Regions from separate parts of the Hydrogenophaga taeniospiralis genome, predicted to be linked through region 3. Evidence: predicted binding sites of a transcription regulator. Region 3 holds the regulator's gene; each other region holds the start of a gene.
The links. The regulator FNR, encoded in region 3, switches genes on or off when oxygen is low (the NO sensors DNR and NnrR bind a similar motif). The targets are predictions, from matches to a motif close to TTGATNNNNATCAA.
Positions count from the first base shown of each region.

Region 1 (7,020 bases), 3.5 Mb from region 3:
GCCGGAACTTCACCCCCTGCGGCACCACCAGCTCCGCCGGCTCGAACCGCCCCTCACGCGCCGTGAGCCGGTAAGTCGGCATGTCATCCGCCCGCGCCAGGCCCAGCGCCGACCCCATCAGCAACACCGCCACCGGCCAAACGCACCAGGCCAGCAGCCGGGCACGACGGGTATTCCCGGAGCGCGAGGCACCCCAGCCCAGGACACCGCCGGGCCGGCTTTGCCGGACGGCAGGTGTCGCCCCCTTGAGGGGGTCGCGCGCAGCGCGGCAGGGGTGGGCCATCAATACCCACCCTTCTTGCCCGTGCCCGCAAAGGTGAATTCGTAGCTCACGTCGAAGGGCTTGAACCATGGGCCGACGCCGGTTTCCTTGTCGGTGTGGGGGCCAAAATGCGCTGCGTGGCCGCTGGGCGGGCTGATGCGCAGGGTCAGCTTGTATTTGCCGGGGCCCATCAGCTTGACGTTATCGCCGTAGTGCGGGCCGTCGGAGGCCACCATGGGCATGAAGTGGCCGCTGACCTTCTCGGTCGTGCCCAGCTTGACCAGTTCGAAGTCGATGCTGAGGTGGGGCATCCAGGCCCCTTCCTCGAAGCCGTTCGGGTGGTCCTTGAGCGCGTGGATGTCGGCTTCCAGGTGGATGTCCGATTCCTCGGCCTTGCGCATCATGCCCTCGGGCTCCATCTTGATCGGTGCCAGGTACACCGCAGCGATCTCCATGCCGGCCAGCTTGTGCGGCGTGCCGATCGGGAATTCCTTGGCGTGCGCGGCAAAGGACAAGGCGGCGCTGGCCGCGAGCGTGGCGATGAAAGACGTGTATTTCATGAGTGATCCTTGGTATCTCGGGACGGGCAGGTTGCACGGTCCGAATCGGATACTAAACAAGAATCACTCTTGTTTACTTGACGAAGATCAAGCTTCGGGCACGCCGGATGGATCTGAGGTTGAACGTTTTTTCGGCCGCATCCAGGCGGGACCGAAAGACACTCAGCCAGCCTGATCCACGGCCAGCCCTGGCTCGGCAGCGGCGCTCTCCAGTGCCCGCCGCGCCTTCCTGCCCTTGACCCAATAGGGATAGAAGAACAGGTAGTAGCCGGTCAGGATCAGCCAGAACAGGGTGATGCCGCTCAAGATCATGGCGGCGTACTTGGCGACATCGCCGAACACCAGGAAGGAGTGCACATCCATCCACAGCTGATCGCCGCGCAGCCCAACGTTGAGCACCTTTCCGCTGATCGCGTCGATCTGGATTTCCCGGGGTGAGCTGAAACCGGAGCTCGCTTCCAGACGAACCTTCCACATGCGTTTGCCCGGGCGCAGCTCGATCCGGTTGATGTCGTCCAGGGACTTGGCCCCCGGCAGGTCCATCTCCAGCACGATCTCCGCGATGCGCTGCACCGGCAGGAACTGGCTGAACTCGCCCTTCTCGCCTTTGCGCGAGGACGGCTGCAGGTATTCGAGGTCTTTCTTGAAGGCGAGAAACAGGCCCGACAACACAATGACCAGGAAGACCAATCCCAGAAACAGGGACATCCATTTGTGCGTGAAGCGGGAGAACTTGGCGAAGCGGGCCATCGAATCCGGGTGACGCTTCCCTGCGGCGGAGGTGTTTTTCATGGTGCAATTGTGTTGTTTGATGCAAATGCAATTCATTCGCATTACAAATTATGCCCAAAAAAACACCCGCCTCCCCCCAGGCGCCGTTGTTGTTGGCGCCGGCACCGACCTACCGGCATTCAAAGCGCTGAAACCGAGCGCCCAGCTCCGCCAGATCGCTCGCCGACAGGCCGTCCAGCGGCGCGCCCGGCTCGCTGCAGGTCTGCAGCACCCAGTGCGGCACCAGCTGCGCCGCCAGTGCGTCGGCCAGCCGGAACAGATCGTCGCGGCTGAACAGCCCGGCGTGCCAGGTGGTGCGGCATTCCAGGGCCAGGCCCCGGTCCAGCAGCAGGCCCAGGCTCTGCGCGGCCCGTGCGCCGCTGCCCGGCGTGCGGGTGATGGCGTCGTAACGGTGCGCCGGCGCCTTGACGTCCAGGCCCACCCAGTCCAGCCAGGGCATGGCCTGCGCCAGGCGTTCCGGGTACATGCCACCGGTGTGCAGGCCGGTGACAAAGCCCAGCGCCCGCACCTCGGTCAGCGCCGGCACCAGCGCGGCCTGCAGCGTGGGCTCGCCGCCCGAGAACACCACGCCGTCGAGCAGCCCGCGGCGCTGCTGCAGAAACGCCCGCACGTCCGACCACGCCAGCGCGCCGGGGGCCACCGCGTCCAGCAAGGCCGGGTTGTGGCAATAGCCGCAGCGCCAGGGGCAGCCCTGGCAGAACACCACGGCCGCCAGCCGGCCGGGGAAGTCGATGCCGGTGAGCCGCGTCAGGCCGCCGATGCGCAATGCATCGGCAGTTCGCGGCGTGGCAGGCGGTGCCTCAGCCGGCACGGCCTGATTCAACAAAGAAGCGCCGTTCGGCGTGTTCGCCCTGCTTGCCCCGGTTGAAGCTGCTCACGGGGCGGTGGTAGCCCATGACGCGGGTCCAGACCTCGCAGGGTTGGCGCTCGTCGTCGCGCAGGGTGATATCAGCAGCCGTTGACTTGACGGCAGATGGGGTCGATGCGTTCATGGGTGTTTCCTTTTGGGGTGGTTGAAAGACGGGGTATCAAGCGGCTTGCAACTGGCGTTTGGCGGCCAGTTTTTCCGCATCGCACACGGGGCAGAACGGGTGCTCGCCAGCGAGGTAGCCGTGGGTCGGGCAGATGGAGAAGGTGGGCGTGACGGTGATGTAGGGCAGGCGGTAGTTGGTCAGCGCGCGCTGCACCAGCGCGCGGCAGGCCTCGCCGCTGGTCAGGCGCTCGCCCATGTACAGGTGCAGCACGGTGCCGCCGGTGTACTTGCGCTGCAGCGGGGCCTGGCGCTCCAGCGCCTCGAACGGATCGTCGGTGAAACCCACGGGCAGCTGCGAGGAGTTGGTGTAATAGGGCTGCTCGGGTGTGCCGGCCTGCAGGATCGTGGGCCAGCGCTTGCGGTCTTCGCGCGCGAAGCGGTAGGTGGTGCCTTCGGCCGGCGTGGCCTCCAGGTTGTACAGGTGCCCGGTCTCCTCCTGAAAGGCCACGATGCGCTCGCGCACGTGGTCGAGGAAGCGCAGCGCGAAGGCGTGGCCCTCGTCGGTGCCGATGTCGTGCGCGTCGCCGCTGAAGTTGCGCACCATCTCGTTGATGCCGTTCACGCCCAGGGTGCTGAAGTGGTTGCGCAGCGTGCCCAGGTAACGCTTGGTGTAGGGGAACAGGCCCTGGTCCATGAGCCGCTGGATCAGCTTGCGTTTGGTCTCCAGGCTCTGCTTGCCCAACTCCAGCAGGCGGTCCAGCGCGGCCAGCAGGCCGGCTTCGTCGCCCGCGTGCAGGTGGCCCAGGCGGGCGCAGTTGACCGTGACCACGCCCAGGCTGCCGGTCTGCTCGGCGCTGCCGAACAAGCCGTTGCCGCGCTTGAGCAGCTCGCGCAGATCGAGCTGCAGGCGGCAGCACATGGAGCGCACCATGTTCGGCTGCAGCTCCGAGTTGATGAAGTTCTGGAAGTACGGCAGGCCGTACTTGGCCGTCATGTCGAACAGGCGCCGCGCGTTCTCGCTCTCCCAGGGGAAATCGGGCGTGATGTTGTAGGTGGGAATGGGGAAGGTGAAGACCCGGCCCTTGGCGTCGCCCTCGGTCATGACCTCGATGTAGGCGCGGTTGATCAGGTCCATCTCGGCCTGCAGCTCGCCGTAGCAGAACGGCATCTCGCGGCCCGCGATCACCGGCACCTGCTCGCGCAGGTCTTCGGGGCAGACCCAGTCGAAGGTGAGGTTGGTGAACGGCGTCTGCGTGCCCCAGCGCGAGGGCACGTTGAGGTTGTAGATCAGCTCCTGGATGCACTGGCGCACGGCGGCGTAATCCATGCCGTCCTGCCGCACATAGGGCGCCATGTAGGTGTCAAAGGACGAGAAGGCCTGCGCGCCGGCCCACTCGTTCTGCAGCGTGCCCAGGAAGTTGACGATCTGCCCCACGGCCGAGGACATGTGTTTCGGCGGCCCCGACTCCACCTTGCCCGGCACCCCGTTGAGGCCCTCGTTGAGCAGGGTGCGCAGCGACCAGCCCGCGCAGTAGCCGCTGAGCATGTCGAGGTCGTGGATGTGGATGTCGCCCTCGCGGTGGGCTGCGCCGATCTCGGGCGTGTAGACGTGCGAGAGCCAGTAGTTGGCCGTGACCTTGCCGGCCACGTTGAGGATCAGGCCGCCCAGCGAATAGCCCTGGTTGGCGTTGGCGTTGACGCGCCAGTCGGCGCGCGTGAGGTATTCGTTGATCGACGATTCCACGTCCACCAGGGTCTGGCGGTCGGTGCGCAGGCGGGCGTGCTGTTCGCGGTAGACGATGTAGGCGCGCGCCGTCTTGAAGTGGTTGGCCGCGATCAGCGTCTGCTCGACCACGTCCTGCACCTGTTCGATGTGCGGCGCCTCACCGCGAAAGCGGTGGATCAGCACCTTGATCACCTGCGCGCACAGCAGCGCGGCCTCCGGCTCGTCGAACTCGCCGCTGGCGGCCCCGGCGCGGGCCAGCGCCGCACCGATCTTGTGGGCATTGAACGGCTCGCGCTGACCACCTCGCTTGACCACCTCGCGCGGCAAACTGACCACCATGGCGTCCTCCATCGGGCTCTCCTCATTCGGGGTTGAAACACTACCTATGGTGTGCACGATACCCATGACACGCTATATGTAGTTTGATGTGCGACAAGAAATCGCACGCCCCGGAGGCCCGAAAACGCCCAAAGACCGGCTTGATGCGCATCAAGCCGGCGCCCTGGCCCCGGCCCTGCCGCCGGGGGAGGGAAAGCGCCTAGCGGCGCAGCCGGCAGGCGTCGCCGCTGGCCTGGCGGCGCACCTCCACGCAGTCCAGCTGCTGCGCGTAGCGCGCCTCCATCGCGCGCCAGATGAAGGCGCAGAGGTTTTCCAGCGTGGCCGGGCCGAGGTCGGCCACCTCGTCGAGGAAGCGGTGGTCCAGCGCCTGGCGCAGGGTCTCGATGTGGCCGCGCAGGTGGGCCAGATCGACCAGCATGCCGCTCTCCGGGTCGGGCTCGCCCGCCAGCGTGACCTCGGCGATGTAGGTGTGGCCGTGGATGCGCAGGCTGGGCTCGACATCGATCTTGCGGCGCAAGGTGTGGGCGGCCTCGAAATAAAAGCTCTGACTCAGTTCGTATCTCATCTCAATCCATCTCTATCAACTCAATTCACATGCCACGGCAGTTCCCACACCGCATGAAACCTGGGCGCGCCGGCCCCTCACCCCAACCCTCTCCCCAGCGGGGAGAGGGAGCCAAACCCGCGGCCGGAGGGCGTGCCTCGCCCAGGGCACCCGTGGAACTGGCTTTGCCAGGCCACAGGGTGCGCCCCCTCCGGGGGGACGCCGCGAAGCGGCGCAGGGGGGTCATCGGATCCCCAACACCTTGTGCGTCTGCACCGAGAGCCGCCAGCGCGGGTCGGCCAGGCACAGCGCGGTGGCCAGCTCGGTGTTGCGGCGCGCCAGCGGGCCGTCCATGGCCTGCAGGAAATGGTGTTCGAACGGCAGCTCGGCCAGCGCCGCCAGGTCCAGCCCGTCCTGCGGCACCACCACCTTCAACTCCTGCCCGCGGGTGAGCAGCAGCGGAGCGCCGGCCTTGGGGCTCACACACACCCAGTCCAGCCCGGCGGGTGGCGCGAGCGTGCCATTGGTTTCCACCGCGATGGTGAAGCCGCGCGCGTGCAGCGCGCCGGTCAGGGCCTCGTCCACCTGCAGCAGCGGCTCGCCCCCGGTCAGCACCACCAGGCCGGGGGCAGCGCCGGCGGGCCACTGCCCGGCGATGGTGTCGGCCAGGGCCTCGGCGGTGGTGAACTTGCCGCCCAGCGTGCCGTCGGTGCCCACGAAGTCGGTGTCGCAGAAGCTGCAGACCGCGCTGGCGCGATCGGCCTCGCGCCCGCTCCAGAGGTTGCAGCCGGCAAAGCGGCAGAACACCGCCGCGCGGCCGGCGTTGGCACCCTCGCCCTGCAGGGTGTAGAAGATTTCCTTGACGCTGTAGGTCATGGTGAGAGCCGGGTTGGCCGCGAAACAGGCGGCGCCCGGGGTTGTATCGAAGAGGCCGATATTGTCCGCCACCGGGGCCCACGGCCGGTCCGCTGTCGCGTGGGCGCTGACAAGCGGCCCGGCGCTCCCCACAATGCCCGCATGGACTTTGAGCACAGCCCCCGGGCGCAGGCGCTCCAGCAGCAGCTGGAGACCTTCATGCAGCGTTACCTGCTGCCCCACAACGCGGCCTGGCACCAGGCGGTGCAACTGGGGCAATACCCGCCGCCGTTCCTGGACGACCTGAAGACCCTGGCGCGCGAAGAAGGCCTGTGGAACCTGTTCCTGCCCAGCCTGTGCGACGGCGAGCCCGGCACCCGCCTGGACAACCTGGACTACGCGCCGCTGGCCGAAACCATGGGTCGGCTGCACTGGGCGCCCGAGGTGTTCAACTGCAGCGCGCCCGACACCGGCAACATGGAGTTGTTGCACCGCTTCGCCACGCCCGCGCAGCGCACGCGCTGGCTCACGCCGCTGCTGGACGGCACGATCCGCTCGGCCTTCGCCATGTCCGAGCCCGACGTGGCCTCGTCCGACCCGACCAACCTGCAGACCACGGTGCGGCGCGAGGGCGACGAGCTGGTGTTGAACGGCCGCAAGTGGTTCATCACCGGCGCGGCGCATCCGGGCTGCAGGCTGCTGATCGTGATGGCGCGCAACGCGCCCGACGACACCGCCACGCCCGAGACGAAACACCACCAGCACAGCATGGTGCTGGTGCCGCTGGACACGCCGGGTGTGGAGGTGGTGCGCAACATCAGCGTGGTGCACCACCACGCGCCCGAGGGGCATTGCGAGATCGTCTTTCGCCAGGTGCGCGTGCCGGCCAACCAGCTGCTCGGCGGCTGGGGCGAGGGCTTTGCGATGGCGCAGGCGCGCCTGGGGCCGGGCCGGGTGCACCACTGCATG
Region 1 covers NZ_JAHBAG010000001.1:436,453-443,472, forward strand. Annotated here, with positions in the region: gene KIH07_RS25440 (cupredoxin domain-containing protein) at 1-283, opposite strand, end outside; gene KIH07_RS02020 (iron transporter) at 283-822, opposite strand; gene KIH07_RS02025 (PepSY-associated TM helix domain-containing protein) at 985-1,614, opposite strand; gene KIH07_RS02030 (anaerobic ribonucleoside-triphosphate reductase activating protein) at 1,724-2,425, opposite strand; gene nrdD (anaerobic ribonucleoside-triphosphate reductase) at 2,415-2,606, opposite strand; gene KIH07_RS02040 (ribonucleoside triphosphate reductase) at 2,643-4,664, opposite strand; gene KIH07_RS02045 (6-pyruvoyl trahydropterin synthase family protein) at 4,852-5,217, opposite strand; gene queE (7-carboxy-7-deazaguanine synthase) at 5,440-6,072, opposite strand; gene KIH07_RS02055 (acyl-CoA dehydrogenase family protein) at 6,214-7,020, shown strand, end outside.
Region 1: the regulator FNR is predicted to act here: its motif matches at 4,793-4,806, upstream of KIH07_RS02040 (ribonucleoside triphosphate reductase).

Region 2 (7,020 bases), 3.2 Mb from region 3:
CGCAACGTGCGCTGGCGCAGGGGGCCGTGGCCTACCTGCCGAAGTCGGGCGACTTGCGGTGTGTGATGGACCACCTGGCGCCGGGCGGATCGCGCGGCCTTCCGCGCGATGTCGCTGACACGCTGCCGCCGCGCGCCGACGATCCCCGCTCGCAGCTGAGCCCGCGGCAGACCCAGGTGCTCGACTGGCTGCTGGCCGGACAGGCCAACCGCGACATTGCCGCGCGCCTGCAGATCAGCGAAGGCACTGTCAAGAACCATGTCTCGGCACTGCTGCTGATCTTCGGCGTGCGCTCCCGGTCCGAACTCATCAGCACCCAACGCTGAGCGGCCGGGCACGATGGCCACGACCCCGCCGTCGATCCAGCAACGGGTGATGCACGAGCAGGTGGCTGCGCTGTATGCGACCACCGCCAGCGCCACCATCGCCGACGTGATCGTGTCCTGGGCCGTGGCGCTGCTGTTCTGGTGGAAAAACGGCGACAGCATGGCCCTGGTCTGGATCACGCTGCACTCCTCGCAGCTGCTGCGCTATCCGTTCCAGGCCGCCTACTTCAAGGACTCGGCGGTAGCCGAGCGCACGGCGTTCTGGGCCCGGCGCCACCGCAACGAAATGCTGTGGTACAGCGGCACCTGGGCGCTGGCGCCATGGTTGATGCTGCCCCGGGCCGACACCTCGATGACCGCGGTGCTGGTGCTGGTGGTGCTGGGCGTGACCAGCACCGGCATTCCCGCCGTGGCACCGCGCTGGGCCTCGGTGCTGGGTTTTGCCCCCCCGATGGTGCTGGGGCTGATCGGCGCCCTGCTGTGGCAGGGTGGCGCGGTCGACCTGGTGCTGGCCCTGTGCTGCCTGGTCTACCTCGGCGTGTCGCTGTACATCGCACACAGCCAGCACCACCTGCTGGCCCAGACCCTGCAATCCCGGTTCGAGAAGGAAGCGCTGGCCCAGCAACTGGAGCAGCAGATGACGCTGACCCGGCAGGCGAGCGAGGAGAAGACCCGCTTTCTCGCCGCCGCCAGCCACGACCTGCGCCAGCCGCTGCACGCGATCGGCCTGTTCGGAGCCGCGCTGGAGCAGGCGCTGCGGGGTCAGCCGGCCCACCAGCACGCGCTGCGACTGGAGGACGCGGTGCGCTCGCTGCACCACTCGCTGGGCGCGATGCTGGACATCTCGCGCCTGGACGCCGGCGTGATGGCTCCCGAGCGCCAGGCGGTGGCCTTGCGCGAGACCTTGTTGTCCATGCACCGCCTCTTTACCGGTCGGGCGCAGGACAAAAACATCGCACTGCGCATCCGCACCAGCTCGCTGCACGTGACCTCGGACCCCCAGATGCTGGAGCGCCTGCTGGGCAATCTGGTGGAAAACGCGATCAAGTACACCCACCAGGGTGGTGTCCTGGTGACGGCCCGCCAGCGCGGGCAGCGGGTGTGGATCGAAGTGGTCGACACCGGCCTGGGCATCGAGCCGGGGCAGCATGAGCTGGTGTTCCGGGAGTTCTACCAGGTCGACAACCCCTCGCGCGACCGCAGCCTGGGGATGGGCATCGGCCTGTCGATCGTGCGCCGCCTGTCCACGCTGCTGGAGCATCCGGTCAGCCTGAGTTCCCGGCCCGGCCGTGGCACCCGGTTCCGCCTGTCGCTGCCCCTGGCCCCCACCGGACTGCCCGCCGCCACACCGCCTGCCGCCGCCTCTCCGACGGAGGGTGAACTGCCGCGCAGGGTGCTGCTCATCGACGATGAAGCCATCGTCACCCAGGGGCTGATGGCGCTCATGCACACTTGGGGGGTTGAGCTGCTGGCCGCTGCCGACGAAGGCGCCGCCCAGGAGGCCATGCGCCAGGCCGCCGAAGAACACCGGCCGGTCGACGTCATCCTGTCGGACATGCGTCTGCGCCACGGCGTCAGCGGCCTGGACGTGGCTCGCCGACTGCAGGTGGCAACGGCGCCGCCGCCGGCGCTGGTCATGATCACGGGCGAGACCTCGCCCGAACACCTGCGCACCCTGGAACACACGGGACTGACGGTCCTCTTCAAACCGGTGGACCCGCAGCTGTTGCGGCATACCCTCATTGAGGGACGCCGGGTAGCCCACCATGACTTTCGACACTTCGCAGCGGGCGCCAGGCCCCATACCGTCGACCCCGGCACGCTGCAACGGGATGAGGGTCAGTGACTGTTGCAGCTTCTCTGGCACTGACCCGTCACAGGAGTATCAACATGGCACGTTTCAATCGCTTTTCCAAACTCGGTCTGGTTGTGGGCCTGGTGCTCGCACAGGTGGCCGCGTACGCGGCGTTTGACGCCCAAGGCAACACCGTCCCGACCCAGTCTTCCAGCCTGCGGCTGCTGGTGCAACCCGACAACAAGGCCGGCGGATCGACCCTGGCCATGTTGCCGGCGTCGCCCATGTGCACCTACCTCGGCAAGCGCTGCGAGGGCGGCGACGGCTCGGCCTGCAAGGCCTACTTCGCCAACTGCTGAGCACACACCGGCAAAACCTGCACGCCTGCACGTTTATCTAAAACCCACTAGCTTGGGCGTCCGCCGTCACCACCGGGTGGCGGCGTCACTTTCCGGAGACCCCATGCTCAAGCTCTATTACTCCCCCGGCGCCTGCTCCCTCTCGCCCCACATCGCCCTGCACGAAGCCGGCCTGGCGTTTGAAGCCATCCCCGCGCCCACCAAGACGCACCGACTGCCCGACGGCAGCGACTATTACCTCGTCAACCCACTGGGCTACGTGCCTTTCCTCGCGCTCGACAGCGGCGAAACCCTGCGCGAGGGCCCGGCCATCGTGCAATACATCGCCGACCAGGTGCCCGAAAAACACCTCGCGCCGCCGGCGGGCACCATGGCCCGTTACCAGCTGCAGTCCTGGCTGAACTTCGTCAGCTCCGAACTGCACAAGGGCTTCAGCCCGCTGTTCAACCCCGCTGTGCCGGCCGAAGCCAAGCAGGTCTTCAAGGACCGCCTGCTGCAGCGCCTGACCTGGGTGGACGGCGAACTGGCCGGCCAGCCGTACCTGATGGGCGAGCCGTTCACCGTGGCCGACGGCTACCTCTTCACCGTCACCAACTGGGCCAAGCCCGTGGGCCTGGACATCGACGGCCTGACCCACCTCGTGGCCTACCGCAGCCGCGTGGCCGCGCGCCCGGCCGTGCAGGCGGCGATGAGCGCCGAAGGCTTGATTTGACCCCCCCTGCAGCGCTGCGCGCTACCCCCCAGGGGGCGGCACTGGCCGTCCGGCGGAGCCGGCCCGGCGGTGCCCTGGGTTGGCGCGTCTGTATGCGAACGGGCTGCATCGACAACTGAACGGCTGAACCGAATGCAATACGCGGCGTTCTTTCGCAACCTGAACCTGGGGCGGCCGAACTGCCCCACCAAGGCCCAGCTGGAGGACGCGTTCATGCGGGCTGGGGCGGCGTCGGCCGCGTCGTTCCTCACCAACGGCACCCTGGTCTTCACTGTCCCCTCGGCCGGCCGGGCGCACCGGGTTTTCGCCGGTGCCTGCGAGCTGCTGCGCGAGACCTGCGGCCTGCGCGAGCCGGGCTACGTCCGCAGCGTCGAGCACCTGGCCCGGCTCGTCGCGCTCGATCCTTTCGCTGCGGTGGACCGGGCCAAGGTCTACGCCTGCTGCGTGACCTTTCTGCACCCCGACAGCGCGGCCGCGCCCGCCCTGCCGCTGACGTCGCCGCGCGGCGATGTGCAGGTGCTGCACTGGACGGGTCCGGAGGCGCTGAGCCTCAGCTTCAAACCGGGCCAATCGCCGGGAAGCCCTAACGCGTTTCTGGAAAAGCTGCTCGGCCTGCCGGCCACCACGCGCAACTGGAACACCGTGCAGCGCCTGGTGCACAAGCACGCCGGACCGACCGACCGCTGAACCCGGGGCCTGGGTCTCCCAGCCAGGGCGGGTGTCCCTGAAAGAAACTCAGCCGCTCAGGCCGCGCACGCGTCCTGCCAGAGCCGGTGCCGCTGGTGGGCCAGCACATGCCCGATGTCGGCCTCCAGGAGCCGTTGGCGCTCCAGGGTCAGGTAACCGTCGATCAGCATCAGTTGCACCAGCTCGAACAACACGGTCTGGTCGGTCCAGCTCTGGCGTTCCAGCCAGCGCATGCCATCCAGGATGTCGCGCAGGCCCTGCGGATGGCCCGAGGCGTCAACGTCGTCGATGTTCAGCAGCGCGGCACGCACCACGTCAAAGAGCCGGGCGTGCGCGCCGCCACCGTCCGCCGCGGGCGAGCCTTTGAGCGCCTGCATGAGGGACTGCAATACACGGAGCAACCGGGCGTGCTGGTCCCAGATGTCGCGCATGGTTTGGAGCTGCATGGTGTTTCCTGTGGGTCATCTCTTGAAAAGACAACCAAAGGATCACATAAAAACCGCCCATCCGGCATTGATGCGCATCAGTTGGGCACTTTGGTGCTCACTTTCCTGGCCATGCCGTTCAAAAAATCACACCCGCCGATGGCCGGCGGGCCCGCCTCCCGCCTCTCAGCTCTCGCCCAGCCCCACCGGCGCGGGGGCCAGCATCACGATGCGGGTGAACAGGCGGTCGAACTGCGGATCGCGCGGGATGCGGCCGTTCAGCGGGTCCTGGTTGGTCGCGAAGGCGGCGTTGAGCGCGTGCCAGTCGGCGTCGCTCAGGCTGCGTTCGGCTTCGGGCAGCACCACGGTTTCCTCCAGCCGCATGTGCTCCAGGTAAAACGCCACGTAGCGCGCCACCTCGTCCTCGAAGGCCTGGCGCCGCGTGTCGCCCAGGTACTCCCAGGCCATCAGCAGGTGCATGAGCGCGCGCACGTTCTGCTCGCCCTGCATGTGGTCGCGTTCGAGCTGGTCGATGGCGGCCATCACGTGCGGCGCCACACGGGCCACGCGGGGAAACAGCAGGTCCGACTCCTTGGGGTGGTGGTGCTTTTCCGGAAACTCGTCGATGTAGAACAACATGGCGCGCAGCACGTCGAAAAAGCGCTCGTGCTGGCCCCCTTTGCCTTCGGGGTCCGGACCGCGCTTGACCATCTGCGTGAGCGATTGCAGCATGGCCGCCAGCGTGGCGTGTTCGTCGCGGATGACGCGCAGGGCTTCGTGGTTCAAGACATGTCTCCTGATTCGCCGACCGATGGGTCGGTCATTGCGAGAGGCTGACTATCGCCGACGCGCGCCGGGTGGTCCTTGATGCACGTCAAGAGCGAATGCCAACCTGCCAACCAACCCCCGCATTGAAGCACGTCATTACAAAAAGAAACGTTTTCAGGGCGTTAAAAATGCCCGATTTCCCCGTGCATTTTTTGCCCCGCCGGGCCAAGGTCAACCCGGTAAACACCAGGCTCGGGCAGCCCAGCGCGGCCGGCGGACGTTGGCGCGGCGTGTGTCGCCACATCCAAACCCGACCGTGGCCTGAGGCCGAATGCGGCAACGCCCGGCCTCACTGCGGGCAAAAACCCCGTGGTGCCCCATTTCATGGGTCACGGCTCGACCAATACGGCCTTATCACTTCCGTCTTATATCTACCTTAAAATTCACGATCCGTTACAAAGTCGTTCTGAACCGAGCGGCCCTCCGTACCGACCACCCTGGCCCGTCAGCACGACGGGTTTTTTGCGCCTTGAACCGCCGAGTTCGCCTCGGTTGCGCCCCCATTGCCTGGCAACCCGCCCACGCCCGATCCATGAGTCTGATGAACTATGTCGAACTGTTGAGCCGGTTCGTGTTTGATCTGGCCGCGATGCTCGTCCTGATCTTCCTGATCTACTACCCCCGGTACAAGCACAAAGAAACCGCCATCTCCGCGGCACTCTTCAACATATTCATCTTCGCCGTGCTGGCGATTCTGTCGAACCTTGAATTCGGCATGGCCGCGGGTTTTGGTCTGTTTGCCATCCTGGCGCTCTTCACGCTGCGCTCGGAGCCGATCAGCAAGTCGGACATGGCTTACTTCTTCGGCAGCATCTCGATCGCCGTCATCTCGGCGATCGATGGCACCAGCCTGATGCTGACGGCCCTGCTCACCGCGGCCGTGCTGCTGGGCGTCTTCATCATCGACCACCCGGAAATCCTGAAATCGGTCAGCCAGATCGACGTGAAGCTGGACTCCATCCCCGAGAACTTCATGTCCAGGCCCGAGGAATTCAAGGCGCTGCTGTCGGAGCGCCTGGGTGTGGAGGTGCTGTCGTTTCGCATCCGCAGTGTGTGCTACGTGACCGAGGTCATCCAGGCCGAAGTGGACTACCGCCCCAAATGATCCCGATTGAAGACCGCCTCGCGTCGTTCAGCCGGATCGACCTCACCGAACTCAATCGGCGGGCCGCGCTGATGACCCGCAAGGACACCAAATACCTGCTGACCTCGTCGCAGGTCCTGGCGTTCCTGGAACGGGCCGGGGGCCATTTCGACGTCCTGGACATCGAAGGAAAAACCGCGTTCGACTACAACAGCGCCTACTTCGATTCGGACTCGCTGCACTGCTTTCGCGATCACAACCAGAACCGGCGCAAGCGCATCAAGGTGCGGTACCGCCACTACGAAGACACCCAGCAGTTCTTCATGGAAATCAAGCTCAAGGGCGCCGGGGGTGAAACCGCCAAACTGCGCCGCCCGATGGCGCCCGAGCATTTCCATGCGCATCAACTTCCTCCGGAGCTGGACGACTACCTGAAGTCGGTGGTCAAGGCCCACCACCAAAAGGAACTCCCGCACAGCTACCGCAAGACGCTGCAGGTGCGCTACCGGCGCACCACCCTGATCGCCAAGGCGGGGCCGGAACGGGTCACGCTGGACAACCGACTCCGCTTTGCCCAGGACCATCGGGAGATCGCGCTGAGCGAGTCGCTCTGGGTGGTCGAAGTCAAGTCCCCCAAAGGGGTGTCCTCCACCGACCGCGTTCTGAAGAACCTGGGTGCCAAACCCGCCTCACTGTGTTCCAAATACTGCGTCGGGCTGTCGCTCACGTCCACCACGGCCAGATCCAGCCGCTTCACCCCCACGGTCAAAAAGATCTCGGCCCTGGGCTGACCGCCCGTACCAC
Region 2 covers NZ_JAHBAG010000001.1:779,754-786,773, reverse strand. Annotated here, with positions in the region: gene KIH07_RS03810 (response regulator transcription factor) at 1-326, shown strand, start outside; gene KIH07_RS03805 (hybrid sensor histidine kinase/response regulator) at 340-2,172, shown strand; gene KIH07_RS03800 (hypothetical protein) at 2,217-2,480, shown strand; gene gstA (glutathione transferase GstA) at 2,584-3,192, shown strand; gene KIH07_RS03790 (DUF1697 domain-containing protein) at 3,325-3,879, shown strand; gene KIH07_RS03785 (hypothetical protein) at 3,936-4,325, opposite strand; gene KIH07_RS03780 (hemerythrin domain-containing protein) at 4,491-5,090, opposite strand; gene KIH07_RS03775 (DUF4956 domain-containing protein) at 5,674-6,237, shown strand; gene KIH07_RS03770 (polyphosphate polymerase domain-containing protein) at 6,234-7,007, shown strand.
Region 2: the regulator FNR is predicted to act here: its motif matches at 5,169-5,182, upstream of KIH07_RS03780 (hemerythrin domain-containing protein).

Region 3 (7,020 bases):
CTTGCGCGCCGTGTCCACCAGCGCGAACACCTGCTCGGCCGGCTGTACGCGGTGGACCGCCTTTTGCACAGCGGGGTCAAAGTCCTGCACGCCAAAGCTCAGGCGGTTGAAACCCAGTCTGGCCAGGGTCTGCAGGCGCTGGTCGGTGACGGTTCGGGGATCGACCTCGATCGAGTATTCGCCGCCTGGCACCAGTGTGAAGTTTCGCCGGATCATGGCCATGAGGTCTTCGAGTTCGGCGTCCGAGAGGAAAGTGGGTGTGCCGCCCCCCAGGTGCAACTGCGAAACACTGTGCCCCTGACCGAAATGCTGGACCTGAAGATCGACTTCACGCGACAGGTAGCGCAGATACTCGGCGGCGCGCTCATGGTGCTTGGTGATGACCTTGTTGCAGGCGCAGTAATAACAAACCGACTCGCAGAACGGGATGTGCACGTAGAGAGACAGGGGCAACGCCATCGACCCGGCCCGGCGTTGCTCCAGCGCCTGGACATAGTCCTGCTCGGTGAAGGCCTCAACGAAACGATCAGCGGTCGGATAAGAGGTGTAACGCGGTCCGGGGACGTCGAATCGCTTGAGCAATTCGTTGGAAATGGCATGACTCACAAACAATTCTCCAGTTCTTCAGCTTTACTGTGCATCATGCACAGGGCTAGCCCCTTGATCTTGATCAAGCCCACCCGTCATACTCGGGTTGACCCTGAGTTCCCGTCTCTGGAAACCGATGCTCGCTCGACAGGCTGCGGAACCATGGGGTAAGCTCGGGCTGCAATTCCGGGAAAAATATGGACGTTCATAGCATCAAAGTCGCCTGTTCAAGCTGCAACCTGCGCGAGTTGTGCTTACCCATGGGATTGAATTCCGAAGAGATGGACAAGCTCGACAGCGTGATTTCTTCGCGACGCAGGATCAAGCGCGGAGCGGCGCTGTTCAACACCGGTGACAAATTCACCTCGTTGTATGCGGTTCGTTCAGGTTTCTTCAAGACCTGTGTGACCACGGCTGACGGCCGGGACCAGGTCACGGGCTTCCAGATGACAGGCGAAATCATTGGTCTGGACGGCATCGTCAGTGACCACCATTCCTGCGATGCGATTGCGCTGGAGGACGCCGAGGTCTGCGTCATGCCGTTTGACGATGTCGAGCAGCTGTCGAGAGAGTTCACAACCCTGCAGCACCATGTGCACAAGATCATGAGCCGTGAGATCGTGCGCGATCACAGCGTCATGTTGTTGTTGGGCAGCATGAGGGCGGAAGAGCGGCTGGCCGCCTTCCTGCTCAATCTGGTACAGCGCCTGCATGCCCGAGGCTTCTCGCAGTCGGAGCTGATTCTTCGCATGACCCGGGAAGAAATCGGGAGCTACCTCGGCATGAAGCTTGAGACGGTGAGCCGCACGTTCTCGAAGTTCGTCGAGGAAGGCACGATCGAGGTCAAGCAACGCTACGTTCACATCAAGAACACCGACGCGCTCAAACAGATCGTCAACCCACAGTCCTGTCGCTGAACTCAGGCAGCGGCTTCTGGCCCGCATCCGACACACCCCAAAAATCAAGCCCCGCCGAGACTGCTCGGGCGGGGCTTGATTTTTGAGCAACAAACTGCTTCAGGAACACGAACCGTTCTTGGCGCAGTCGCGAGGTCGCTCCTCCAGCGGAACGGGGCAACGGTTGACCTCGAACGGGGACATGGACAAAAGCGCCGTGAGTGAGCTCGACACCATGGTCACCACCCAGAAAACAAAGAAGGCCATTGTGTAGACAGCCTGTCTGGACATCTCGAGTGGTTGCCCGAACCAGTGCAGATCACTGGGATCGACCATGGCAAACACGATCATCTCCAGTACGGCGGCCACCAGAAAAGCCGGCCATGCAATCCACATCCATCGCTGAGCCCACATTGTTTTGTCTCCTTGGGTTCCGTCGCTGACTCGGGAGTTGTCGTGATGCGCCTCACGAAGATCTAATCATCACACACCTATTCGTCGGTTGGAACCACCGGCGAGGCCGCATGATTGCGCGCCTGGTGGGCGGGCTGCAGCTGGATCAGCGCGTCAATGCGGGCCTGCCCTTGCAGCGACCGCGCGGCCTGGAGATTGCGCTCGTAGTCTTCCTTGTCGAGCACAGGATCGGCGCCCTTCACCGCAATGACTGCGGTGATGATGCTCGCGACCACCACCAGCAATGGTCCCCCCACCACCAGCCACATGTGTGGAACGCGCCACCAGGAGACAGAAGGCTTAGGGTCCGGATTTTTGAGGGTTGCGGTATTCATTGAAGACTCCAGAGTGGTCGGTGGATGGGCGACGTCCGCATTTCAGCGCGGGATAAGAAAGGCTGCTTTTTCGGTTACCTGGGATGCCTCATCCCCTGTGGACCGGATCTCGAAGTGGATCGGGTGGGACCCGCTGGGTGCCGTATCGGGTGGCACCTGCACCCGCAGCACCGCAGACCGGACTTCCGTGGGCAACACTTCAATCTCGGCTTCCGACGCGATGGTGATGCCCTGCAACCCCGACACGCTGATCACGTAGCGCTGCGTGCTTTCGGTCGCATTCATGACCTGCAGCCTGAACACGTTTTCGATGCGCCCCTGCTCCACCATGCGAGCCAGCACGCCGCGATCACGAATGACGTCGACCTTGAGGGGGGTGCGCAAGAAGAGGCTGATCATCACGGCGAGGGTGATGGTCAGCAGAATGCCGGAATACACCAAGACCCTTGGGCGCATCGCGCGGCGGATCATCTGCTGGGTGCTCCACCCTTGCGCCATGCCATTTTGCGTGGAGTATTTGATAAGGCCACGTGGATAGCCCACCTTGTCCATCACCTCATCGCAGACATCGATGCAAGCCCCGCAACCGATGCACTCGTATTGCAGACCTTTTCGAATGTCGATCCCGGTGGGACAGACCTGCACACACAAGGTGCAATCCACACACGCACCCAGGCCCAGGGCTTTCGGGTCCGCCTTCTTGGAACGCGGTCCACGCGGCTCACCACGTTTCTCGTCGTAAGTGACGATCATCGTGTCCTTGTCGAACATCGCGCTCTGGAAGCGCGCATAGGGGCACATGTACTTGCAGACCTGTTCGCGCATGAAGCCGGCATTGCCATAGGTGGCAAACCCGTAGAAGAAGATCCAGAAGGTTTGCCAAGGGCCGAGGGACGCCGCCAGGGACAGCGAGGTCAGCTCACGAATCGGCGTGAAGTAGCCCACGAACGTGAAGCCGGTCCAAAGGGCAAACAAGATCCAGAGCGCATGCTTGATCCACTTCTTGCTGAACTTGGCGGCCGACAGGGGCGACTGGTCGAGCCGCATGCGCGCGGACCGGTCACCTTCGACCTTTTTCTCGATCCACAGGAATATCTCTGTGTAGACCGTCTGTGGACAGGCGTAGCCGCACCACAGGCGCCCTGCCACGGCCGTGAACAGGAACAGTGCCAGCGCCGAAATGACCAACAGCCCCGTGAGGTAGATGAAGTCCTGCGGGTAGAGCACCAGGCCGAAAATGTAAAAGCGGCGCGCTTCGAGATCGAAGAGCACCGCTTGACGCGCATTCCACTCCAGCCAGGGCAAGCCGTAAAACACGATCTGCGTGATCCAGACCGCAATCCACCGCCATTTGGAAAACAGACCAGCGACCGAGCGCGGGTAAATTTTCTGGCGAGAAGCGTACAGAGAAACCATCACCTCGTCGCCGGCAGCATCTCCTTGCGATGGTTCCGGGGTGATGGGAATGATCGGTTTGCTGCTGCTGACGTCTGGCGTGGCGGAAGTCACGAGGAACCCGTGGTTGGTGAAAGAAAAAAGGCTGCGCGGTCAAAGCGACCACACAGCCTCCTCGGTTGCCTTAATTGGCGGGCTTGTTCGACATGCCCCAGACGTAGGACGCGAGCACGTTGATCTGCGCTTCGTTCAGCAAGGCCGACTGCCCGGGCATCTGGTTGGTGAATCCATTGTTCACAGCGCGGATGATGGCTTCTTCACCCCAGCCATGCAGCCACGTACCATCGGTCAGGTTGGCAGCACCCACCGCCGCCATCCCTTTGCCATCCATGCCGTGGCAGGCCGCACAGGCAGCGAACTTTTCTTTGCCCTGGGAGGCTCGCACGGAGTCGTGCGGACTGCCAGACAGGCTCAGCACGTAGTTCGCCACGTTGCGCACGTCTTCAGCACTGCCCACGGCAGCAGCCATCGGGGGCATGACACCGATACGGCCCTGAGCAATCGTCTTTTTGATGATCGCATGGTCACCACCGCCCAGCCAGTCACCGTCGGTCAGGTTGGGAAAGCCCTTGGCTCCACGGGCATCAGAACCATGGCACTGGGCACAGTAGTTCATGAACAGACGCTCACCAATGGCCATGGCTTGCGCATCGCCAGCGATCTGCTCCGGGGTCATGCCGTTGAATTTGGCGTATATCGGGGCGATGGCCGCCTCCACCTTTGCAACCTCGGAGGTGTGCTGCCCCTGCGAACTCCAGCCCAGTACACCCTGGAACTTGCCAAACATGGGATACAGCGCGCCGTAGGCCAGCGCGAAGAGCACCGTGATGATGAACAGATAGACCCACCACCTGGGCAGCGGGTTGTTCATTTCCGCCAGATCGCCGTCCCAGACGTGACCGGTGGTGTTGTCGGCATGGGTGTTCGCCTTCGTGGTGCCACTGATCCAAAGCAGGATCAGGCAGGCGATGATGCTGACCAGTGTCAACCCGCCCACGTAGAGGTGCCAGAAATCACTTGTAAAGTCGCTCATGATGTTTCTCTTGTTGGTGCCGCGGTTTAGTCGTCAGTGAAGGGCAGTTGGGCTGCCTCGTCAAAGCTGGCCTGGTTGCGTTTGGACCAGGCCCATACCACGATGCCCACGAAGGTCAGCAAACTGACCACCGTGACGATGCTGCGCAGATCGTTGATGTCCATGGTGGGCCTTCCGCGGTTATTGCTTGGTACCAGTCGCCGCGGCGGGCGCTGGCTCAACAGCCGGAGCGGTAGGCGCTGCAGCCTCGGCCGCCGGAGTCACATCAGCAGCAGCGGGTGCCGGAGCCGCCTCGGCAGCCGGGCGGCTGGCGCTGCGAGCGGTGCCCAGCACCTGCAGATAGGCGATCACGGCTTCCATCTGGGTCTTACCCTTCACAGCTTCGACCGACTGTGCGATCTCTTCGTCGGTGTAAGGCGCGCCGAGCGTACGCAGCACTTCCATGCGCTTGGGCATGACGTCCGCATTCACCGCTTTCTCGCCAAGGAATGCGTACGCGGGCATGTTCGATTCAGGCACCACATCGCGTGGGTTGGTCAGGTGGGTGCGATGCCATTCATCGCTGTAGCGGCCACCCACACGGTGCAGATCAGGACCCGTGCGCTTGGAACCCCACTGGAACGGACGGTCGTAAACAAATTCGCCAGCCACCGAGTAAGGGCCATAACGCAACGTCTCGGCCTGGAACGGACGAATCATCTGCGAGTGGCAGTTGTAGCAACCTTCGCTCACATAGACATCACGACCGGCCAGCTGCAGTGCGCTGTAGGGCTTGAGGCCTTCGATCGGTGTGGTGGTGGACTTCTGGAAGAACAGGGGCACGATTTCAACCAGACCACCCACAGCCACCACGAGCGTGATCAACACGATCATGAGGAAGTTGTTGGTCTCGATCCGTCCGTGGCCTTCGACTTTTTCGTTGTTTGCCATGTTTCTACTCCTCAGGCGTGTGCGGGGTTGACGGCGAGGACGGGCACGTCCACGACACGGCCCTGACGCATCGTCATGATGACGTTCCAGAGCATGACCAGCATGCCGCTGAGGTACAGCACACCACCCAGCAGACGGATCACATAGAACGGGAAGGTGGCCTTCACCGACTCGACGAAGGTGTAGGTCAGGCTGCCGTCGGGGTTGACCGAGCGCCACATCAGACCTTGCATCACACCGGCAATCCACATGGCGGCGATGTACAGCACGATGCCAATGGTGGCCACCCAGAAGTGCAACTCAATGGCAGGCACCGAATACATCTTCTTCTGGCCAAACAGGCGCGGAATCAGGTAGTACAGCGACCCCATGGACACCAGCCCCACCCAACCCAGAGCGCCGGAGTGCACGTGCCCCACGGTCCAGTCGGTGTAGTGCGACAGCGCGTTGACGGTCTTGATCGACATCATCGGGCCTTCGAAGGTGGACATGCCGTAGAACGACAGGGACACGATCAGGAAGCGCAGGATGGGATCGTCACGCAGTTTGTGCCAGGCACCCGACAGCGTCATGATGCCGTTGATCATGCCGCCCCAGCTGGGAGCCAGCAGGATCAGGGAGAACACCATGCCAACGGACTGCGTCCAGTCGGGCAGCGCGGTGTAGTGCAGGTGGTGTGGGCCCGCCCACATGTAGGTGAAGATCAGCGCCCAGAAGTGGACGATGGACAGGCGGTAGGAGTAGACCGGACGCTCGGCCTGCTTGGGGATGAAGTAATACATCATGCCCAGGAAGGCGGCGGTCAGGAAGAAGCCCACCGCGTTGTGGCCGTACCACCATTGCACCATGGCATCCTGCACGCCGGCGTAGGCCGAGTAGGAGTGCGTGGCACCGGTCGGGATGGACAGGTTGTTGAAGATGTGCAACAGGGCGATGGTGATGATGTAGGCACCAAAGAACCAGTTGGCCACGTAGATGTGCTTGACCTTGCGGGTGCCAACCGTGCCGAAGAACACGATCGCATACGACACCCAGACCACAGTGATCAACAGGTCAATCGGCCAGATCAGTTCGGCGTATTCCTTGCCCTGAGTCAGCCCCAGGGGCAGCGACACGACGGCCGCCACGATCACCGCGTTCCAGCCCCAGAACGTCAGCCAGGCCAGCTTGTTCGAGAACAAGGCGGTGTGGCAGGTTCGCTGCACCACGTAGTAGCTGGTCGCAAACAGCACCGACCCACCAAACGCAAAAATCACCGCGTTGGTGTGCAAGGGGCGAAGACGGCCGTAGGTCAGCCATTCAATGCCCATGTTCAGCTCGGGCCAGGTCA
Region 3 covers NZ_JAHBAG010000001.1:3,938,997-3,946,016, forward strand. Annotated here, with positions in the region: gene hemN (oxygen-independent coproporphyrinogen III oxidase) at 1-606, opposite strand, end outside; gene fnr (fumarate/nitrate reduction transcriptional regulator Fnr) at 786-1,505, shown strand; gene KIH07_RS18930 (hypothetical protein) at 1,605-1,898, opposite strand; gene KIH07_RS18935 (nitrogen fixation protein FixH) at 1,976-2,272, opposite strand; gene ccoG (cytochrome c oxidase accessory protein CcoG) at 2,315-3,781, opposite strand; gene ccoP (cytochrome-c oxidase, cbb3-type subunit III) at 3,852-4,760, opposite strand; gene KIH07_RS18950 (cbb3-type cytochrome oxidase subunit 3) at 4,787-4,924, opposite strand; gene ccoO (cytochrome-c oxidase, cbb3-type subunit II) at 4,941-5,690, opposite strand; gene ccoN (cytochrome-c oxidase, cbb3-type subunit I) at 5,702-7,020, opposite strand, start outside.

Region 4 (7,020 bases), 3.2 Mb from region 3:
GCCGCCGGCGCCAAACGCGATCACCGGGCCGAAGGGATCGTCGGTGACCAGACCCACGTTGAGTTCGCGCCCGCGCTTGTTGCGCGCCATCTTCTGGATCGTCACGCCGTTGATGCGGGCGCCGGGCTGCACCTTGGCCACGGCCTGGATCATGGTGTTGTAGATGTCGCGCACGCCGACGGCGTTCATGACGTTGAGCGCCACGCCGTTGACGTCGCTCTTGTGGCTGATGTCGGGCGAGTCGATCTTGAGCGCCACCGGGTAGCCCAGCTGGGTGGCGATCATCATGGCCTCGTTGGCGCTGCGCGCCAGGATGGTCTGGGTGACCGGGATGTGGAAGGCCGAGAGCAGGGCCTTGGACTCCATTTCGGTGAGCACCTTGCGCCGTTCGGTGAGCACGTTTTCGATCAGCAGGCGCGCGCCCTCGATGTCGGGCTTGGCCAGGGCGGACAGGGGCGGCGGGGTCTGCTGCAGCAGTTGCTGGTTCTGGTAGAAGCTGGCGATGTTGCCGAAGGCGCCCACGGCGGCCTCGGGCGTGCGAAAGCTGGGGATGGCGGCGTTGGCCAGCACCTCGCGCGCGGCGGCCACCGACGCGCTGCCCATCCAGCAGCACAGCAGCGGCTTGCCCAGGCGTTTTTTCAGCTCGGCCATGGCCTGGGCCACCGCTGTGGGGTCGATGCCGGCCTTGGGCGAATGCACCACCAGGATGCCGTCCACCGTCTTTTCGTGGCCGGCGGCGTCGATCGCGGCGCGGTAGTGCTCCGCGTTGGCCTCTTCCGACAGGTCGATCAGGTCGCTGAGCGAGGCCAGCGGGGGCAGCTGGGGCTTGAGGGCGTGGGCGGTTTCGGGGGAAAGCTTGCCCAGCTCCAGCTGGATTTCGTTGGCCCAGTCGGCGGCGAGCACACCGGGGCCGCCGCCGTTGGTGACGATGGCCAGGCGTTTGCCCACCGGGCGGTAGCGCGAGGCCAGGCACTTGGAGGCCGAAAACAGCTCGACGAAGGAACGCACGCGCACCGCGCCGGCGCGGCGCAGGGCGGCGTCGAACACGTCGTCGGCGCCGACGATGGCGCCGCTGTGGGTCTGCGCGGCCAGGTTGCCGGCGGGTTTGCGGCCGGCCTTGAGCACGATCACCGGTTTGGCGTTGGCGGCGGCGCGCAGCGCGCTCATGAAACGGCGGGCGCTGGAGATGCCTTCCAGATAGACGACGATGCTGTGCGTTTGGGCGTCGGAGGCGAGAAAATCGAGCACCTGGGCGATGTCCACCGAGGTGTTGGGGCCGAGCGAGACCACGGTGGAGAAGCCCACCGCATTTTCGGTGGCCCAGTCGAGGATGGAGGCGGTGAGCGCACCGGACTGCGACACCAGGGCCAGCGGCCCGGGCGCGGCCAGCGGCCCGGCCACGCTGGCGTTGAGCAGGCAGCGCGTGCGCTGCAGGCCCAGGCTGTTGGGCCCGAGCAGGTGCATGCCGTGGCGGCGCGCCACGCGGTGCATTTCAGCGGCCTCCAGGGCCGGCGTGCCACTGCCGATGACCAGCGCGGCACGGCACTTGATGCGCCCGGCCACCTCCAGCGCGGCGATGGCCTCCAGCGGTGGCAGGGCGATGATGGCCAGGTCGGCGCGGGTCTGCGCCAGATCGGCCAGGGTGCCGGTGGTGTGGATGTCCAGGAACACCAGCGTGCCCTTGAAGCGCTGCGCGCGCAGCGCGCCCAGCAGCCCCCGGGCTTGCGGGGTCTGGGTCTCGGGCTCGTCGGACTTGCCCGCGAACACCGCGATGGTGTCGGGCTGGAACAGGGGGGTGAGGTAGTGTTTGTCCATGGGGCTCTCGCGCCGGTGGTGCACGCGCCCTTGGGTCCTCAGGTGACCCGGGCGCCGGGCTGGGGCAATGGGGGGTCGTTCTGGCTGGAGATCATGCGCCCCGCGCGAAGGTTTCGTGCAGCGGGGAGTGGGGGACTGGGGTTTTCAGGTGCGCGGCGCGGATGGGGGCAAGCGGTGTCCGGGTGCTCAGGCCAGGCCGGTCAGGCTGGCGGCCATGGCGCGTTTGAACGGGGTGAAACGCTCACCGAGGCCCACCATGGCGTGGCGCAGCCAGCGCGCGGGCGTCTGTTCGCGGGTGTAGAGCGTGGCCACCGCGTGCGTGGCCAGGTACAGGCCGCGGCTGGCGCGCTGGTGGGTCTGCTGGTAGCGCTCGAGCAGGGCGGGCGAGGCGATGTCCTGGCCCTGCTGGTGCGCGGCGATCAGGGCGCTGGACAGGGTGTCGATGCTGCGCAGGCCGAGGTTGAAACCGTGCGCGGTGACCGGGTGCATGCCCACGGCGGCGTCGCCCACGGCGGCGAAACGCTGCGCCACCAGGCGGCGCGCCCACACGCCCACCAGCGGGTAGGCGTGGCGCGTGCTGGCCAGCCGCATGGCGCCGAGCTGCTGGCCGAAGCGCCGCGTCATGGCCTGGCCGAAGGCCGTTTCGTCCAGCTCCAGCAGGGGCTGCAATTCGTGGCTGGCCAGGGTCAGCACCACCGAGGAGCGGTGCTGACCGGTCCGGGGGCAGGGGTTCATGGGCAGCAGCGCCAGCGTCTGGCCGTGGTCGAACCACTCCCAGGCGGTGGCGTGGTGGGGCTGCTCGTGCGTCATGTTGCAGACCAGCATGGTGCGACCGTAGTCGTGCATGTCGGCCGGGATGCCCATGGCGCGGCGGGTGCTGGAGTGGCGGCTGTCGGCGGCCACGGCGAGCCGGGCGCTGAGCGTCTGGCCGCTGCCGAGGGTGACCTGGGCGGCGCGCGCGTCGGTGTGGATGCGCACGACCTGTTCGCAGCAGCGCAGCTCGGGTGGCTGGCCGTCGCCGGCGCCGTCGGCCAGCGCGGCGGCGAAGGCGGCGCGGCGGATGTGGTGGTTGGCCACCAGGTGGCCGAGCTCGGAGCGTGGGCTCAGGCGGTGGCTGATCAACATGCGCGCCTGGTTCGGGCCACAGCCGCCGTTGAGCACCAGGGCGTCCTTGAGCGGCGCGACGTGGGCCTCGCCCAGCAGCGGCCAGATGCCGAGCTGTCGCAGCAGCTCGGCGCTGTGCTGGGTCAGGGCGATTTCCCGGCCGTCGAAAGCGGGGTCCTGCAGCGACTCGCGGGGCTGCTGTTCGATGAGGCAGCTGCGCAGACCGCTGCCGCGCAGCGCACGCGCCAGGCACAGGCCGGCGGGGCCCGCGCCGATGATGATGAGGTCGAAGTCCATGGCGGGGCAGCTTATCGGCTGGCCGCGCGGTGCGGATTGACTCAGGTCAAGTGAAACAGCCCCGGCGTGCCGGGGCTGTGGTGGCAACGGGGCGCGCGAAGGCGATCAGCTGCGCGGTTGTGCCGGGCTGTCGCAGCCCATGCCCCCACCGTGGCGGCCCATGCCGCGCTCACCCTTCATGCCGGCGTGGCGAAAGCCGCCATGGGCCTGGGCGTCGAACACCTTTTGCTGCTCGGGCGTGAGGGCCGCGTAGAAGCTCTTGGTGGCGTCGATGCGCTTGGCCATCTGCGCGTCGCGTTCGGCCCTGAGCGCCTGCATCTTGTCCAGGCGCTGCGGCGTGGTCAGCTTGGACCAGTCTTCACGCGCGCCGGCCATGGGCCCCCGGGGCTCGGGGGCGGTGCGCGCCACGAAGGCGCTCCAGGCGGCTTCCTGCTCCGGGCTGAGCTTGAGTTCGGCCTTGAGCTGGGCCTGGCGCTCGGCCATGCGTTTGTGCATGCGCTCCATGCGCTGGGCGTGGCGCTGGTCGGCTTGTTGTGCGTCGGGGGTGCCGGCTTCGACGCGCTGCGCCATGTGCTGGGCACGCATGTCGCTGGGCACGCCAGCCGCGCCCTGGGCGATGGCGGTGGCCGAGATGCCGACAAAGGCGGTGGCGAGGGCGGCGGCGATGAGGGCGCGTTTCGGGGACAGTTTCATGATCACTCCTGGAGACGTTGATGGACCTGGGCTTCCACAAGCGAGGGTTGCCGTGGAGTGATGCCAGTGTGGTCGCCGCGTGTTTCTGCCTTGTGCGGCTGTGCTGCCGCTCTGTAAAGATTTGTTCCGTTTCCCTTGGGAAAAATATGTGTTTACTTTTCTACAAAAATGAAGAATAGTAAACATCATGTTTTGGATATCCCTCATCACCAGCCTACCCACCGAGAACACCACCGTGCGCATGCGGGCCTGGCGGGCGCTCAAGGCCTCGGGCGCGGCGGTGCTGCGCGACGGTGTGTATGTGCTGCCCGAAACCGGGACCTGCCGCGCCACGCTCGACGGCCTGGCGGCCGATGTGCGCGACGCCGGCGGGACCGCCCTGGTGCTGCGCATGGAGGAACCGCCGCAGGCGAATTTCCGGGGTCTGTTCGACCGCAGCGTGGACTACGCCGCCCTGCTCGCCGAGGTGGCCCGGGTGCGCCAGGCGCTGGGCGTGGACAAGCCGCTCGATGCGCTCAAGCAGGCACGCAAGCTGCGCAAGGCCCTGGGGAGCCTGGGCGAGATCGACTTTTTCCCCGGCGAGGCCCGCCGCCAGGCCGAGGCCGCCGTGGTGGAGCTGGAGCTGGCCTGCGCCCGCGCGGCGGCCCCCGACGAGCCGCGGGCCGTCGAAGGCCCCATTGCCCGCCTGGCGCTGGCCGACCACCAGGGCCGCAGCTGGGCCACCCGGCAACGGCCCTGGGTGGACCGGCTGGCCAGCGCCTGGCTGATCCAGCGCTTCATCGACCGGCAGGCCCGCCTGCACTGGCTGGCCGACCCGCGCGACTGCCCCGCCGATGCGCTGGGCTTCGACTTCGACGGCGCCCGGTTCAGCCACGTCGGCGCCCGCGTCACGTTCGAGGTGCTGCTGGCCAGCTTCGGGCTGGAGCAGCCGGCGCTGGTGCGCCTGGGCCAGCTGGTGCATTTCCTCGACGTCGGCGGCGTGCAGCCGCCCGAGGCGGCGGGCGTGGAAAGCGTGCTGGCCGGGCTGCGCGACGCCATCACCGACGACGACCAATTGCTGGCCACGGCCCACGCCGTGTTCGACGGCCTGCTGGCCAGTTTCACCCCAGGCGACCCCCCACCATGAACCCCACGCCCACCCCTACCGCCGAAGCCGGCCTGGCGCCCCCCGAGGCGGCCGGCTTCTGGCAGGCCTTTGCCTTCTGGCTCAAGCTCGGCTTCATCAGCTTCGGGGGGCCGGCCGGGCAGATCGCCGTGATGCACCAGGAGCTGGTGGAGCGCCGGCGCTGGATCTCGGAGCGGCGCTTTCTGCACGCATTGAACTACTGCATGCTGCTGCCCGGCCCGGAGGCGCAGCAGCTGGCGACCTACATCGGCTGGATGCTGCACCGCACCTGGGGCGGCATCGTCGCCGGGGTGTTGTTCGTGCTGCCCTCGCTGTTCATCCTGATCGGTCTGTCGTGGGTCTACATCGCGTACGGCGATGTGCCCTGGGTGGCCGGGCTGTTCTACGGCATCAAGCCCGCGGTGACGGCGATCGTGTTGCAGGCGGCCTACCGCATCGGCTCGCGGGCGCTGAAAAACCGCTGGCTCTGGGGCATCGCGGCGGCCTCGCTGGTGGCGATCTTCGCGCTCAACGTGCCGTTTCCGGCCATCGTCGCGGCCGCCGCCCTGGTCGGCCACGTCGGGGGCCGGATGGCGCCCCGGCACTTCGCCACCGGTGGCGGCCATGGGCAGAGCGGCGCCTCGTACGGCCCGGCGCTGATCGACGACCACACCCCGCCACCGGCGCACGCCCGGTTCCGCTGGAGTCGGCTGGCGGGGGTGGTGGTGGTGGGCGCGGTGCTCTGGGCCGTGCCCATGGCCCTGTTGACGGTGCTGCTGGGCTGGCAGCACACGTTCACCCAGATGGGCTGGTTCTTCACCAAGGCGGCGCTGCTCACCTTTGGCGGGGCCTACGCCGTGCTGCCCTACGTGGTCCAGGGCGCGGTGGGGCACTACGGCTGGCTCACGCCGGTGCAGATGATCGATGGCCTGGCCCTGGGCGAGACCACGCCGGGCCCGCTGATCATGGTGGTGGCCTTCGTGGGCTTTGTCGGCGCCTACGTGAAGGCGGTCCTGGGCCCCGAGGCCCTGTTCCTGGCCGGCGCGCTGGCGGCGGCGCTGGTGACCTGGTTCACCTTCCTGCCGTCGTTCCTGTTCATCTTCGCGGGCGGGCCGCTGGTGGAGTCCACCCACGGCGACCTCAAGTTCACCGCGCCGCTGACGGCCATCACCGCCGCGGTGGTGGGCGTGATCGCGAACCTGACGCTGTTCTTCGGTTACCACGTGTTGTGGCCCCAGGGTTTCGCCGGGCCGTTCGACGCGGTCTCGGCCCTGATCGCGCTGGGCGCGGCGCTGGCGCTGCTGCGGTTCAAGCGCGGGGTGATGGAGGTGATCGCGGCTTGCGCGGTGTTGGGCTTGTTGTGGCGCTTGTGGGGATGAGCGCGTCTGTCCGTTTCAAGGAGTGAACCATGGATGCCATCTCGGTGGAAGAACTGTCCCGGCTGCTGCGCGGCAACCCCGCGCCCGTGCTGCTGGATGTGCGGCGGGAAGCGGCCCGTGTGGAGGCGGGTGCCCAGATCGCGGGAGCGATCTGGCACGACCCGGCGCACTGGCTGGACTGGAAAGACAGCCTGGTGCCGTCGCCCGGGCCGGTGGTGGTGTACTGCGCACACGGCATGGAGATCGGCCAGGGCCTGGCCGCGGCCCTGCGCGCCATGGGCGTGTCGGCTTTCTTCCTGCAGGGTGGTTTCGCCGGCTGGCAAGCGGCGGGGTGCCCGGTGCAGGCGCTGGCCGAGGCCACGCCCTCGGGCTCACAGTGGGTGACGCGCGAGCGCCCCAAGATCGACCGCATCGCCTGCCCCTGGCTGGTGGCGCGTTTCATCGACCCGCGGGCGCGGTTTCTTTTTGTGCCCGCGGCCGAGGTGCTGCGGGTGGCCGAGCAGACCGGGGCCACGCCGTTCGACATCCCCGGGGTGGCGCTGAGCCACGTGGGGCCGCTGTGCAGTTTTGATGCCTTCCTGGAGCGCTACGACCTGCAGACGCCGGCCCTGCGGCAGCTCGCCGACA
Region 4 covers NZ_JAHBAG010000001.1:766,863-773,882, forward strand. Annotated here, with positions in the region: gene KIH07_RS03715 (bifunctional acetate--CoA ligase family protein/GNAT family N-acetyltransferase) at 1-1,815, opposite strand, end outside; gene ubiM (5-demethoxyubiquinol-8 5-hydroxylase UbiM) at 2,002-3,216, opposite strand; gene KIH07_RS03725 (Spy/CpxP family protein refolding chaperone) at 3,322-3,909, opposite strand; gene KIH07_RS03730 (chromate resistance protein ChrB domain-containing protein) at 4,097-5,035, shown strand; gene chrA (chromate efflux transporter) at 5,032-6,393, shown strand; partial or broken gene KIH07_RS03740 (rhodanese-like domain-containing protein) at 6,423-6,710, shown strand; gene KIH07_RS03745 (chromate resistance protein ChrB domain-containing protein) at 6,741-7,020, shown strand, end outside.
Region 4: the regulator FNR is predicted to act here: its motif matches at 3,253-3,266, upstream of ubiM (5-demethoxyubiquinol-8 5-hydroxylase UbiM).